3 regions of the Promicromonospora sp. NPDC059942 genome follow, and region 1 is predicted to be linked to each of the others. Evidence: riboswitches for the same ligand, from Rfam matches in the RefSeq annotation. Region 1 holds a riboswitch; each other region holds the start of a gene.

Region 1 (4,329 bases):
ACCGACAAGCTGAAGGCCGCCGACGTGCGCCGCGTGCTGGACTCGGCGGCCGAGGTGATGCGCGAGGCGCTGGCGCAGGGCGGCACGAGCTTCGACGAGCTGTACGTCAACGTGAACGGCGAGTCGGGGTACTTCGACCGGTCGCTCGCCGTGTACGGCCGGGAGAACGAGGAGTGCCGCCGCTGCGGTGCGCTGGTGCGCCGCGACGCGTTCATGAACCGGTCGTCGTTCAGCTGCCCGGTCTGCCAGCCCAAACCACGCGGCCTCTGACCCCCGCCCCACCCGTTGAGTGCTGGCTATCTGTTGCTTCCGAGCGCCAGGAACAACAAATAGCCAGCACTCAACGAAGGCGAGGGGCGGGGGCGAGGGGCGGGGACCGGCAGGCTAGCGGGGGGCCACGTTGCGGAGCGGGGTGCCCGTGCGCCAGGCCGTGAGCTGGTCGGCCAGGAAGCGGGCCGCGCCGCGCGGCCGGCCGCCCGCGACGTGCGGCGTGAGGATCAGGTTCGGCACGTCCCACAGCGGCGAGTCCGCGGGCAGCGGCTCGGTCTCCATGACGTCGAGCGCGGCACCGGCGAGCCGTCCGGAGCGCAGGGCGTCCTCCAGGGCGGCCTCGTCCACGGTCGCGCCGCGGCCGACGTTCACGAACCGCGCGGTCGGCGGCAGCAGGCCCAGCAGCCGGGCGTCCAGGATGTGCCGCGTCGCGGGCACGGCGGGCAGCAGCGAGACGAGCAGGTCGGTCTCGGCCAGCAGCGCGTCGAGGCCGCCGGCGTCGACCACGGGGTAGCCGGAGCGCTCGCCGGCCCGCGAGGCGACGCCCGTGACCTGCGCGCCGAGCGCGGTGAGCAGCGGTGCCAGCCGCAGGGCGATCGACCCGAAGCCCCAGATCGTCACGCGCGCGCCGTCGAGCGAGTACTCGCGGCCGGTGACGCCGTCGGCCTGGGCGAACGCGATCTCCTTGGCCCAGCGGTGTTCCCGCTGCGCGGCCAGGGACACATCGATCCGGCGGACCGACGCCAGGATCAGGGCCAGCGCGTGCTCGGTGACGGTGTCGTCGTGCAGCGACTGCCCCGAAGAGATGACGACGTCGGGCGCGAACCCGGAGCGCAGCGCGACGTCCGGGCCCGCCGACAGGGTCTGCACCCAGCGCAGGCCGGTCAGCCGCTCGGCGGCGTCGGCCACGATCTTGGGCGGGCTGGACCAGGTGACGAGCAGCTCGGCGTCGGTGTGCTCGGCAGGGATCGGCTCGTTCATCGCGTAGGTGGCGACGGTGTCGGTGCCGCCGGGCGCGAAGGAGGCTCCGCCGTCGGGCAGCAGGGACGGGAAGTCGAGGTCGAAGGGCACGTCCGGTACGAGGATCTTCACGCCGGGGACGTTACCCGACCGGGGCACGAAGCAGAGCGCCCGTCCGGCTTGTCCGAGGGGAACCTCGGGACGGCCGGGCGGGCGCTCTGTGCCGGGGGTTCTTGCGAGTCGTGCGGGTACTGCGTGATGTGCCGGGAGGCGTCAGCCCGTCACCCGGATGAAGACCGGGTTGGTCTGCCACATCTCCGTGTAGTGCACGGGGACGCCCTCCTGCTGGGCCTCGACGACCATGCCGTTGCCCGCGTAGAGCGAGACGTGGCCGGACGTCCAGACGATGTCGCCCGGCTGGGCCTCCGCGGCGGAGACCTGGTAGCCGACCGTCGACATCGAGGCCGAGCTGTGCGGGAGGCTGACCCCGAGCTGGGCGTAGACGTACTGGATGAGCCCGGAGCAGTCGAAGCCGCTGGGGGAGGCTCCGCCCCACACGTAGGGCACGCCCACGTACTCGAGGGCGAGGTTGACGGCCTGCTGGCCGAGGTCCGCGGAGGACTCGGACGCTGCCGCCGCGGCGGCCTCGGCCTCGGCGGCTGCTGCCGCCGCAGCCTCGGCGGCGGCCTTCGCCTCCGCCTCGGCCTTCGCCTTGGCTTCCGCCTCGGCCTTGGCGCGCGCCTCGGCCTCCGCCTTCGCCTTGGCCTCGGCGATGCCGGCGTCCGTCTCGGCGTACGGGGTCACTGTGACGCGACCCTTCTCGGACTGGAAGTCGGCGTCGTGGGCGACCTCGACCTTGGTCACGAGGTTCTCGGCCAGGCCCGCACGGGTCTTGGTGTCGAACGTCTTGTTCGCGAGCGTGGTCTGGGTGTGGGACTCGGCAGGCGCGGTGTGGGCGGTCTGGGTGAAGACCGACGCGAGCATGCCGGACGTGACGACCGCGATGGCGCCGGTACGGGCGGCATTCTCGGCTGCTGTCTGGGTCAGAGCGGTGAAGGGGGTGAGAGCGGGGCCCTCGGCGCGGTGCCGCCCCCGGTTGCTGGGTCGGTTTGCCTGGTCGTCCGCCCAGTCGTGGGTGCGGTCGGTGAGTACGGTCACCAGTGATCTCCTCGGACGCCTACGAGGTGAGCTGTCGGGTTCGGATGGGGAGAGCGATCACCCGGCCTCACAAGGAGGCTTCACCCCGAGGACACTCGCGTGCCCGGCTTACCTGGTTCCCCCGCCCCTGTCACGTTCTGGCTGCTCAGGACCGGTGACAGGATTCGGCGTCCGGGCCTGGACCTCCCCGTTGCTGGAGCGGCGAGATCGACCGTACTCGTCCGTTGCGTAAATGTCACGATTAGGTCACATACCGTCTTGTGATGGAACGTTCCTGGCAATGAGTGCCGCGTGTCACCATGGCGTGCATGCCCGATTCCCCGCTCGACACCCTGCGCGCCCGGTACGACGTCGTCGTCGTCGGCGGCGGTCACAACGGCCTCACCGCGGCGGCCTACGCGGCCCGCGGCGGGCGCTCGGTCCTCGTCCTGGAGCGCGCCGACCACGTGGGCGGCGCCGCCGTCTCGGCCCGCCCGTTCGCGGGCGTCGACGCCCGCCTGTCGCGCTACTCCTACCTCGTCTCGCTCCTCCCGCGCCGGATCGTCGACGAGCTCGGCCTCCCGGTCCGCCTCATCCGCCGCCGCTTCTCCTCCTACACCCCCGTGGCCGACGGCGGCCTGCTGGTCGACACCCAGGACGACGCCGCCACCCGCGCCTCGTTCCGCCGCCTGACCGGCTCCGACGCCGACTTCGAGGCCTGGGGCCGGTTCTACGCGATGACCACCGAGGTGGCCCGCCGCCTCGCCCCGACACTCACCGAGCCCCTGCTCCCGCGCGCCACCGTCCGGCGTCTCGTGTCCGACGGCGTGGGCGAGGAGGCCTGGAGCGCACTCTTCGAGGAGCCCCTCGGTGAGGTGCTGCGCCGCACCTTCGCCGACGATGTCGTGCGGGGCGTCGCCGCCACCGACGGCCTGATCGGCACGTTCGCCGACGTCGACGAGCCGTCCCTGCGGCAGAACCGCTGCTTCCTCTACCACGTGATCGGCAACGGGACCGGCGACTGGGACGTGCCGGTGGGCGGCATGGGCGCCGTCTCCGGCGCCCTGCGCGACGCCGCGGTGGCGGCCGGCGCCACGATCGTCACCTCGGCGACCGTCACCGCCGTCGACCCCGGGGCCGTGGGGGCCGAGGTGGCCTGGACCGACGCCGACGGGCGCACCCGGGGCGTGACCGCCGGGCACGTGCTCGCGGGCTGCGCGCCGGCGGAGCTGGACCGGCTGCTCGCCGCGGCCGGGCGGGGTGCGGCCTCCGGCTCGTCCTCCGGTTCGTCCTCCGGTTCGTCCTCCGCGGAGCCGGGGTCGGCCGGGGCTGCCGGTCCGGGGCCCGAGGGCGCCCAGCTCAAGGTGAACATGCTGCTGCGCCGGCTGCCCAGGCTGCGCGACGACGTCGACCCCGTGGCGGCGTTCAGCGGAACGCTGCACGTCAACGAGTCGCTCACCCAGCTCCAGGACGCCTATGCGCAGGCGGCCGCCGGGCGCATCCCCGACCTGCCGCCGAGCGAGATCTACTGCCACACGCTGTCCGACCGGACGATCCTCGGCCCGGAGCTCGCCGCGACCGAGGCGCAGACCATCACGCTGTTCGGGCTGCACATGCCGGCCCGGCTCTTCCGCGCGGACCCCGACGGCGCTCGCGAGCGGGCCCTGGCGGCCACTCTCGCGTCCCTGAACACGGTGCTGGCCGAGCCCATCGAGGACGTGCTCGCGCTCGACGCCGACGGTGCGCCCTGCCTGGAGGTGCGCACCCCGGTCGACCTGGAGAGCGACGTGGGGCTGCCGGGCGGGCACATCTTCCACCGCGACCTGAGCTGGCCGTTCGCGGAGGACCGGTCGAGTGCCGAGTCAGGCGCTGGGTCGTCGTCGGTGGGGGCGGGCGTGGCCGGGTCGGGCGGGGCTGGGTCGGGCACGGCCGGATCCGGTGTGGCCGGGTCGGGTGTGGCCG
Region 2 (4,329 bases), on a different contig from region 1:
GAAGATCCACGCGGCGGGATGGGTCTCCATCACCGTGCGCGCGATGTCGGGCCAGGCCTCGCCCGTCATGGCCTGGAAGAGCGTGAACAGCGACGTCCACAGGCTGCCGAAGTACTCCGGGGACGACGTGCCGAACAGGCCGGTCGCGATGACCGCCGACACGTACATGACCAGCACCAGCAGGGCGCCCACGGCACCCATCCCGGGCACGGCCCGCAGCAGCCCGTCCACGACGCGGCGCAGCGCGGGCACCGCCGAGATGACCCGCAGCACGCGCAGCACCCGCAGGGCACGCAGGGCGGACAGCGACTCGGTGGCCGGGAGCACGGCGACGCCCACCACGAGCAGGTCGAACACGTTCCACGGGTCGCGGAAGAAGCGCCAGCCGTACGCGACCAGCCGCAGGAGCAGCTCCAGGACGAAGAAGCCGAGCATGACGTGGTCGATGTTCTGCAGAACCTCGAACGCCTCGCCGTCCACCATCGTCTCCGCGCCCAGGACCAGGGCGTTCGCCAGGATCACCCCGAGCACGAGGTTGGTGACCCACCTCTGGTCGAGGAAGGCACGCAGCCGCTCTCGTCCGGTACGCGGCGCGGCCTGTACGCCGATCTCCTGGTTCATCCGGGTGTTCCTCCACTTTCCCGTGCCCGGAGCCCACGCTCCGGCCTTGCCTCAGGGCCCCTTGCCCGGGCGAACCTTAGCGCGGCGGTGTGTCCCGACTTGTCGGAGCGCAATGTACCGATATGGGGGTGAATCGGCGGGTCCGGTGGCAAGTGAACCAAATCAGTGCTGGAGTAGAGCACAAGCAAGCAACACGACTGGAGGAAAATGCCATGGGCTTCTGGGCCTTTCTCATCCTCGGACTGATCGCCGGTGTCATCGCACGCATCGTCATCCCGGGCAAGCAGCCGGGCGGTTTCTGGGTCACCTTGCTTCTCGGCGTGCTCGGGGCCATGCTCGGCGGCTGGCTGGGCGGACTCATCTTCAACATCGGATTCGACAAGTTCTGGTCCTGGTCGACCTGGCTCTTCGCGGTGATCGGCGCGGTCATCGTCATCCTGATCGCGCAGGCGATCTTCGGTCGGCGCAAGACCGCCTGACCGCTGTGGCCCGCGGCCGCACCACCCTCGTCGTCGTCCTGACGTCGCTGGTCGGGGCGGCCGCGGTCGCATGTTCGGGCGCGCCCGCGCCGTCGTCGACCCTGGGGCCCGTGCCCGACGACATCGCCGACCACCTCAGCGTCCAGGTGGACCAGGGGCGCACGCAGTACGCCGCCCGCGAGATCGTCCTCGCGGTCACCAACGACTCGGACGAGACGATGACGCTGGTGTCGGGTGCCCTGGACGCGGACGGTTTCGGCCCGTCCCAGCCCACCAAGGAGAACCGCACCCCGGCGCTGCGGCCCGGCACCACGCGGGACGTCTACGTCCAGCTCGGCGAGGCGGAGTGCGCGGGCTTCCCGGCGGGACCGGAGGAGCCGGTGCCGGACGCCGCGCCGTCGGCCACGATCACGCTGGCCCTGGGCGAGTTCGACGACCTGGGTCCGGCCTCCGACGTCGTCGTCGCGGAGGTGGGCGATCCCGGCGGGCACCTCGCGCGGAACCACGCGGTGGACTGCGCCACGGCCGCGGTCGCCGCGGGTGCGAGCCTCGCCGTCGATCCGGACATCCCCGTCGAGACGCGCGACGGGGAGCTGACCGCCCTGGTCACGCTGCGGATCGACCCGGTGGACGGCGGGCCCGAGGTCACGATCGACCGGGTCGCCGGGACCACGATCATGAACAACCCCGACCCGGCCGGCAAGGACTCCGGCTGGACCGGCTCCGCGCTCGACGGGCAGCGTTCCGGCAGCGTCACGCTGGCAGTGGTGCCCGCCCGCTGCGACGCCCACGCCGTGGGCGAGGACAAGCGCGGCACCTTCCTGCCCGTGACGGCGAGCGTCGACGGCGTGACGCAGCACGTGATCTACGTGCCCATGCCCGACTCGGCGCGCGCCGACCTGTTCGCCTTCATCGCGGACAGCTGCGACTGGCCGGAGTAGGGATACGCGAGAGGCGCCGCCTCCGCACCGGATACCCGGTGGCGGAGGCGACGCCTCACGAGAAACTCTGTTCAGACAGTGGCTCAGCTCTGCCTTTTGTCGTCAGAGCCTGCGGCTCCGCTCCGGGTCAGACGACGCGGATGAAGGTCGGGCTGTTCTGCCACATCTCGGTGTAGCGCACCGGCATGCCGGCGGCCCAGGCCTCGATGATCATGCCGTTGCCCGCGTAGAGGGCCACGTGGCCGGGCGTCCAGACGATGTCGCCGGGCTCGGGGTACGTGACCTGGTAGCCGGAGCTGAGCAGCGCGCCCGACGAGTGCGGCAGGGAGATCCCGAGCTGGGCGTACGTGTACTGGATCAGGCCCGAGCAGTCCATGCCCTCCGCCGGCGAGTTGCCGCCCAGCACGTAGGTGATGCCCAGGTAGTTGAAGGCGACGTTGACGGCCTGCTGGCCGAGCGGGACGGGGTCCGGCGCGTCGACCGAGACGACGGCGGGGCCCTCGCCCTTCTCGCCGTCGGCGCCCGTGGAGGTGCCCAGGGCTTCCATCTCGATCGGCATCTTCGCGTCGGCCGGGACGGTCACGGTGGGGGCGGCGGCGACGGACTGCTTGGCCACCGCGGTGAGGGAGTTGAGGTCGACCGAGTTGAGCTTCGCGGTCTTGACGTCGGTCTTCAGGTCCATCGCCGGGGCCGCGTGGGCCGTCGTCGCGATGGTGGAGATCAGGACGCCACCGGCGGCTGCGGCGAGCGCGCCGCGGCGGGCAACTGTGCCGGCGTTCTCGGTGGCGGTACGAGCGAGGATGGTCAGCGGTGTCTGGGCCGGGCGGCTGTCACGATGCCGTCCGCGGAGGGAGTTCGTCACCTAATGTCTCCTGTACCGCCTGCGAGGTCAGCTGTCGGGTTCGGGTAGGAGTACAACCCGGCCGCACGGCTACTGGGGGGTTTCCGTCCGGCTTCACCCCGAGGACGACGATCCTGCTGTCGCCCGGGAATGGGTCCCCCGCTCCTGTCTTGAACGTCTGGTCACGAACCGGTGACAGGACTCGGCGTCCGGATCGCGACTCCACCGTGGGGGTGGAGCAGAAGTCAAAGTACACACGTTCACGGAAAAAGTCACGATCGGGTTACGCATTACGGTCTGACCCAACGAAGGCGCAGATTTGCGTCGTTCCGGGCTTCAGGGGTTATGACCGACATCACACATCCGCTAGCGTTCGGCGGCATGGGCGAATCGCACTCCCGTATCTCCGCCTGGTGGGTGTTTCCCATCAGTGCGATCGTCTGGTGGACCTGTGGGTTCCTGCCCTGGCTCGCCCAGCTGTCGTACCAGGTCACCGGCGTCGCGCAGGCTTCTGACGCCGCCGCGGCGGGCCTCCTTCCGCTGCCCTTCACGGCCGACGGCGCAGTGGTCGGCCTCGTCGTGATGGCGCTGCTCGGCGGCGTGCTCGCCGGGGCGACCGCCCGCCTGGCCCGTTCGGCCGGAGGGGGCGCCGGAGCCGCGATCGCCGGCACCCTGCTCGCGATGGCCGGGGCCGGCGGCGCCTCCTGGTGGCTCGCGGCCCGCGAGACCGTCCCGGGTGACGCCATGCCGCTCGGCATGCTCCTGGTCACCTGCGCGGCCGGGATCGTCGGCCTCGGGGCCGGACTCCTGGCGGGCCTCGGGCCGGCGGCGCTGCGCGGCGTCGCCCTCGCCCTGCCGGTCGTGCTCCTCGACGGCTGGTTCTGGGGCTTCGTGCCCGGCAACGAGGTGTCCCCGACCGGCACGTGGTGGGTGTTCGCCGTGGCGCTCGGCATCGCGTTCGGGCTCACCGTGGACAGCAGGCCGATCGAGCTGCTCGGCTGGCTGCCCGCCGCCGGCGCCGTCTGGGTGCTCCAGGCGGCCGGGCCCGCCCTGCTCGCGGTGCAGGAGAACATCTGGCCGGGTTCCGCGCTCACCGAGGACCCGCTGTCCGCCGTGGCCATCGCCGCGGGCAAGATCGCCTCCGCGGCGGTCGTGGCCGACGGGCACCAGCTCGGTGCCTGGGTGGTCGCCCTGCTGCTCGGAGCGGCCATCGCCGCGCTCCGGCTGTCCCGGGAGGCCGGCGACGAGAGCGAGCTCTCCGAGGCGTGGGCCTGACACGTCGCGCCCCTACTGATTGCGATTGTGTAAATTTCACCCCCCACCGGGTGCGAGGCCTGTTCGGCGCCGAGCCCGTCGCCCTAGGTTTGCCCCAGTTCAGGGGTAATCAACCCCTGTGCGAACAATGGGGGCATATATGAACAGGAAGTCATTCGTCGGCGCCGCCACC
Region 3 (4,329 bases), on a different contig from region 1:
ACACCGTGCCCAGCAGCCGCTCCGTGAACCCGCCCCGGCCCCGCGTCCCGACCACGGCGAGCCCGTAGTCGGTGGACAGCTCCACGAGCACGCCCGCGGCGTCACCGGTCGCGACCTCCGTCGTGGCGCGGACCCCGGCGTCGGCCACGCGGTTCTCCGCCTCGACCAGGACCGCCTTGGCGCCCTCCTGGATCGTCGTGTCGTCCAGCGCGGCGTACCCGCCGTCGAGCGACGCGGCGGTGAACGACGGCAGGGAGTAGCTGCACACGATGTGCAGCGCCCAGCCCACGCGGTGCGCGTAGGCGGTAGCCCAGTCCAGCGCGTGCAGACTCGCGGCCGATCCGTCCACCCCGACCAGTACGACCTCGGATCGTGTCATCGCCAGTCCTTTCCTCAGCAGTGCATCTTTGCCCTCCAACGCTACCGGCGGGGCGCCGGTCGTGGGTATCCGGAGGCAAAAAGACGGCAGAAAGATGGCAAAGCAGAGCGCCCGCCCGAATCTCCCCGGACAGGCGCTCTGCTGCGGTACTGCGTGGCTGCGGTCAGCCCAGGCGGATGAACGTGGGGTTCGACTGCCAGATGGTGCGGAAGTCGACCACGGTGCCCGGCTTGGACGCGTCGATCATGGTGTTGCCACCGGCGTAGATCGAGACGTGACCGGGGGTCCACATCAGGTCGCCCGGCTGGGCCTGCGACGCCGGCACCTGGGTGCCGTAGCCGGCCTGCGCCGACGAGGAGTGCGGCAGCGAGATGCCGAGCTGCGCGAAGACGTACGAAGTAAAGCCCGAGCAGTCGAAACCACTCGGGCTGGAGCCGCCGGAGACGTACGGGACGCCGATGTAGCGGCTGGCGATGGAGATCACGGAGTTGCCGATCGCCGACGCCGGGATGTCGACGGACGAGGAGGCGGTCGACACGGCGCTGGCCGCGGCCTCTGCTGCCTCGGCGGCGGCCGCCTCAGCGGCCTCCTCGGCTTCCTGGGCGGCCAGCTCGGCCTGGTAGTCCTCGTTGTCGGCGGCCGAGACCACCGAGACGGCGGACTTCTCGACGCTCAGCTCGGCGTCGGGCGCGACGGTCACGACAGGTGCGTTCGACAGGGACTCGCGAGCCTGGGACGTCAGCGCGTTGAGGTCCACCGAGTTCATCTTGGCGTGGCCGGTCTCCATCGGAGCGGCCTGCGCTGCCATCGCGCCACCGAACGTGGAGACCAGGAGCGCGCCACCTGCGGCGGCAACCGCGGTACGACGACCAACGGCGGCGTTCTGAGCAAGCTCGGTGAGCGGAGTCACGGGGCGTCGCGCAGCACGATGGCGTGCGCGGGTGGTACGTGCGGTCACGTAGTACCTCTCCTTGTACGCCTTCGAGGTCAGCTGTCGGGTTCGGGTGGGAGAAATCACCCGGCCGTGCATTCCCGAAGGATTACCCGGCTTCACCCCTAGGACGCACCCTGGCGCCCAACGGTGGGTCCCCCGCCTCTGTCATGCGGTCGTCTTGGGGCCCCGGCCGGTGACAGAGTTCGGCGTCCGTCCGAGGACTCTCACGAAAAAGACTCCGTGAGAGCGATCTGAACGTACCCGACCTCACCCCCGATGTCACGTTCCGGCAACGAATGTCATGGCGTGTCGGGAACGTGGCCTCACCTTTCCGACAAAGCGGAAGGTTTGGGACACCCTCGGGTGCGGTTCAGGCGGTCGCGACGAAGAGGTGGCGCGCCAGGTCCTCACCGAGCTCCAGCGCCGTCCCGGCGCCGTCGACGGTCACCGTGTAAGTCCCGTCGCTGAGCTCGGCCGTGATCCGCGAGCCGGGCACGAGGCCGGCGTCGGACAGGCGGGCCAGCAGCTCGACGTCCGTCTGCAGCGGCTCCGCGATCCGGGTGAGGGACGCCGCGAGCGGCTCGCCCTTCACGCCCTTCTTGGCCGCCGCCTCGAACGCGGAGGGCAGCGAGATGACCCCGGCCAGGAACGGCACGTCCGTGTAGGCCTCGCCGAGCTCCGACAGGCCGGGGATCGGGTTGCCGTACGGGTCGTGGTGGGGGTGGTCGAGCAGGCCGACGAGGCGCTTCTCCACGAGGTCGCTCATCACGTGCTCCCAGCGGCAGGCCTCGACGTGCACGTGCTCCCAGTCGAGCTTGATCACGTCGGTCAGCAGGCGCTCCGCGAGGCGGTGCTTGCGCATCACGCGCATCGCCTTGTCGTGCCCGAGCTCGGTGAGCTCCAGGTGGCGGTCCCCGGTCACGATCACGAGTCCGTCGCGCTCCATGCGCGCGACCGTCTGCGACACCGTCGGTCCGGAATGCCCCAGGCGCTCCGCGATGCGCGCGCGCAGAGGGGTGATGCCCTCCTCGTCGAGCTCGTAGATCGTCTTGAGGTACATCTCGGTGGTGTCGATCAGATCCGTCACGTCAGCTCCCGTCATGCGCGCAGCCGTCCAGTCGCCCTGGGCTCGGCGCCCCGGGCGTCGGCCCAGGTTCTAGTCTAGTTCTGTGCCACTGACAATCCCGACACACCTGCTGCCCACCGACGGCCGTTTCGGCTCAGGCCCCTCCAAGGTGCGCCCGGGACAGGTAGATCATCTCGTGGCGAACGCCCACGTGCTCGGTACCTCGCACCGCCAGGCGCCCGTCAAGGACGTGGTCCGCCGCATTCGCGAGGGTGTCACGGAGCTGCTCGGCGCGCCCGACGGGTACGAGGTCGCCCTCGGCAACGGCGGCTCCACCGCCTTCTGGGACGTCGCCACGCTGTGCCTCGTGGAGCGCAAGGCGCAGCACGCGTCGTTCGGCGAGTTCGGCGCCAAGTTCGCCACCGCCACGTCGCGGGCGCCCTTCCTCGAGCCGTCCCAGGTGATCGAGGCGGAGCCGGGCACGGTCGCCTACCTGCAGGCCGCCGACGACGTCGACACCTACGCCACCCCGCACAACGAGACCTCCACCGGGGCCATGGCCCCGGTGCTGCGCCCGTCCGGGCCGGACGGCGCCGTCGTGCTCACCGACGGGACGTCCGGGGCCGGCGCGCTGCCGGTCGACCTGCGCCAGACCGACGCCTACTACTTCGCCCCGCAGAAGGTGTTCGCGGCCGACGGCGGCCTGTGGCTGGCGGTCCTCTCCCCCGCGGCCGTCGAGCGCGCGGCGCGGATCGAGGCGTCGGGCCGCTGGGTGCCGGAGTTCCTGTCCCTCACCACCGCGATCCAGAACTCGCGCCTGGACCAGACCCTGAACACGCCGGCCATCGCGACGCTGCTGCTCCTGGCCGACCAGGTGGAGTGGCTCCTGGAGCAGGGCGGCCTGAAGTGGTCGGCGGAGCGGTGCGCGACGTCGGCCGAGACCCTCTACTCCTGGGCCGACGCCCGCCCCTGGGCGACGCCGTTCGTGCGGCGCCCGGAGGAGCGGTCCACGGTGGTCGGCACCATCGACCTGACCGACGAGATCGACGCCGGACGGGTACTCTCCGAGCTACGCGCCAACGGCGTCCAGGACGTGTTCGCCTACCGGAAGCTCGGGCGCAACCAGCTCCGCGTCGGCATGTACCCCGCCGTCGAGCCCGACGACGTCGCCGCGCTCACCGCGTGCATCGACTATCTCGTCGAACGCTTCTGACCAGCCTGATCACGTCCGCAATACCCCTTCGACGGGGAGTTCTGCCTATTGTCCGGTACACAGGGACTCTGTAACGTTTCCGCAACAGAGGGAACCATTCTGAGGGGCTGTTCAACAAGATGCCAGTGATCGACCACTTCACCTTCGGGATCGTGACGCCCATCCTGGCGTACGCGATCTCGTGCACCGGCGCAGCGACGGGCCTTGCGTGCACGTCCAGAGCCCGAGCGGCTTCGGGCGGCGCACGTGCGGCGTGGCTCGTCTTCGGCGCCATCGCCCTCGGCGGTACCGGGATCTGGGTGATGCACTTCGTCGCCATGCTCGGTTTCTCCGCCTCGGGCGTGACCATCCGGTACAACATCCCCGAGACCCTCCTCAGCGCGGCGATCGCGATCGTCGTGGTCGGCGCCGGCCTGTTCATCACCGAGCTGGGCAAGCGCAAGCTGCCGGCGATGCTCGTCGGCGGCGCGCTCGCCGGCTCGGGCGTCGCGGCCATGCACTACATGGGCATGGAAGCGATGGAGATGTCCGCGCAGGTCGTCTACAACCCGGTCTACGTCATCACGTCGGTCGCCATCGCGATCGTCGCGGCGACCGCGGCGCTGTGGTGCACCGTCCACATCCGCGGCATGCTCGCGACCATCGTGGCCACCCTGGTGATGGGGATCGCGGTGACCGGCATGCACTACACGGGCATGGCCGGCGTCTCCGTCGTCAACCCCGTCGACACCGTCCCC

The links. Region 1 has a riboswitch for cyclic di-AMP ahead of ACFV9Q_RS28655 (C40 family peptidase). Riboswitches for the same ligand answer to the same signal wherever they lie in the genome.
Region 2: linked by a shared signal. The riboswitch ahead of ACFV9Q_RS15580 (C40 family peptidase) and the one ahead of ACFV9Q_RS28655 (C40 family peptidase) in region 1 are both predicted to bind cyclic di-AMP.
Region 3: linked by a shared signal. The riboswitch ahead of ACFV9Q_RS20430 (C40 family peptidase) and the one ahead of ACFV9Q_RS28655 (C40 family peptidase) in region 1 are both predicted to bind cyclic di-AMP.

The regions. Positions count from the first base shown of each region.
Region 1 covers NZ_JBHWLR010000038.1:13,918-18,246, reverse strand. The annotation lists partial or broken gene ACFV9Q_RS28665 (DNA-formamidopyrimidine glycosylase) at 1-270, shown strand, start outside; gene ACFV9Q_RS28660 (NAD(P)-dependent oxidoreductase) at 385-1,362, opposite strand; gene ACFV9Q_RS28655 (C40 family peptidase) at 1,504-2,388, opposite strand; cyclic di-AMP (ydaO/yuaA leader) riboswitch at 2,389-2,568, opposite strand; gene ACFV9Q_RS28650 (phytoene desaturase family protein) at 2,697-4,329, shown strand, end outside.
Region 2 covers NZ_JBHWLR010000008.1:286,327-290,655, reverse strand. The annotation lists gene ACFV9Q_RS15595 (ion transporter) at 1-621, opposite strand, end outside; gene ACFV9Q_RS15590 (GlsB/YeaQ/YmgE family stress response membrane protein) at 834-1,100, shown strand; gene ACFV9Q_RS15585 (hypothetical protein) at 1,106-2,041, shown strand; gene ACFV9Q_RS15580 (C40 family peptidase) at 2,169-2,903, opposite strand; cyclic di-AMP (ydaO/yuaA leader) riboswitch at 2,905-3,100, opposite strand; gene ACFV9Q_RS15575 (hypothetical protein) at 3,264-4,157, shown strand; gene ACFV9Q_RS15570 (S8 family serine peptidase) at 4,297-4,329, shown strand, end outside.
Region 3 covers NZ_JBHWLR010000013.1:111,559-115,887, reverse strand. The annotation lists gene ACFV9Q_RS20435 (universal stress protein) at 1-379, opposite strand, end outside; gene ACFV9Q_RS20430 (C40 family peptidase) at 543-1,187, opposite strand; cyclic di-AMP (ydaO/yuaA leader) riboswitch at 1,340-1,532, opposite strand; gene ACFV9Q_RS20425 (metal-dependent transcriptional regulator) at 1,684-2,400, opposite strand; gene serC (phosphoserine transaminase) at 2,483-3,592, shown strand; gene ACFV9Q_RS20415 (MHYT domain-containing protein) at 3,712-4,329, shown strand, end outside.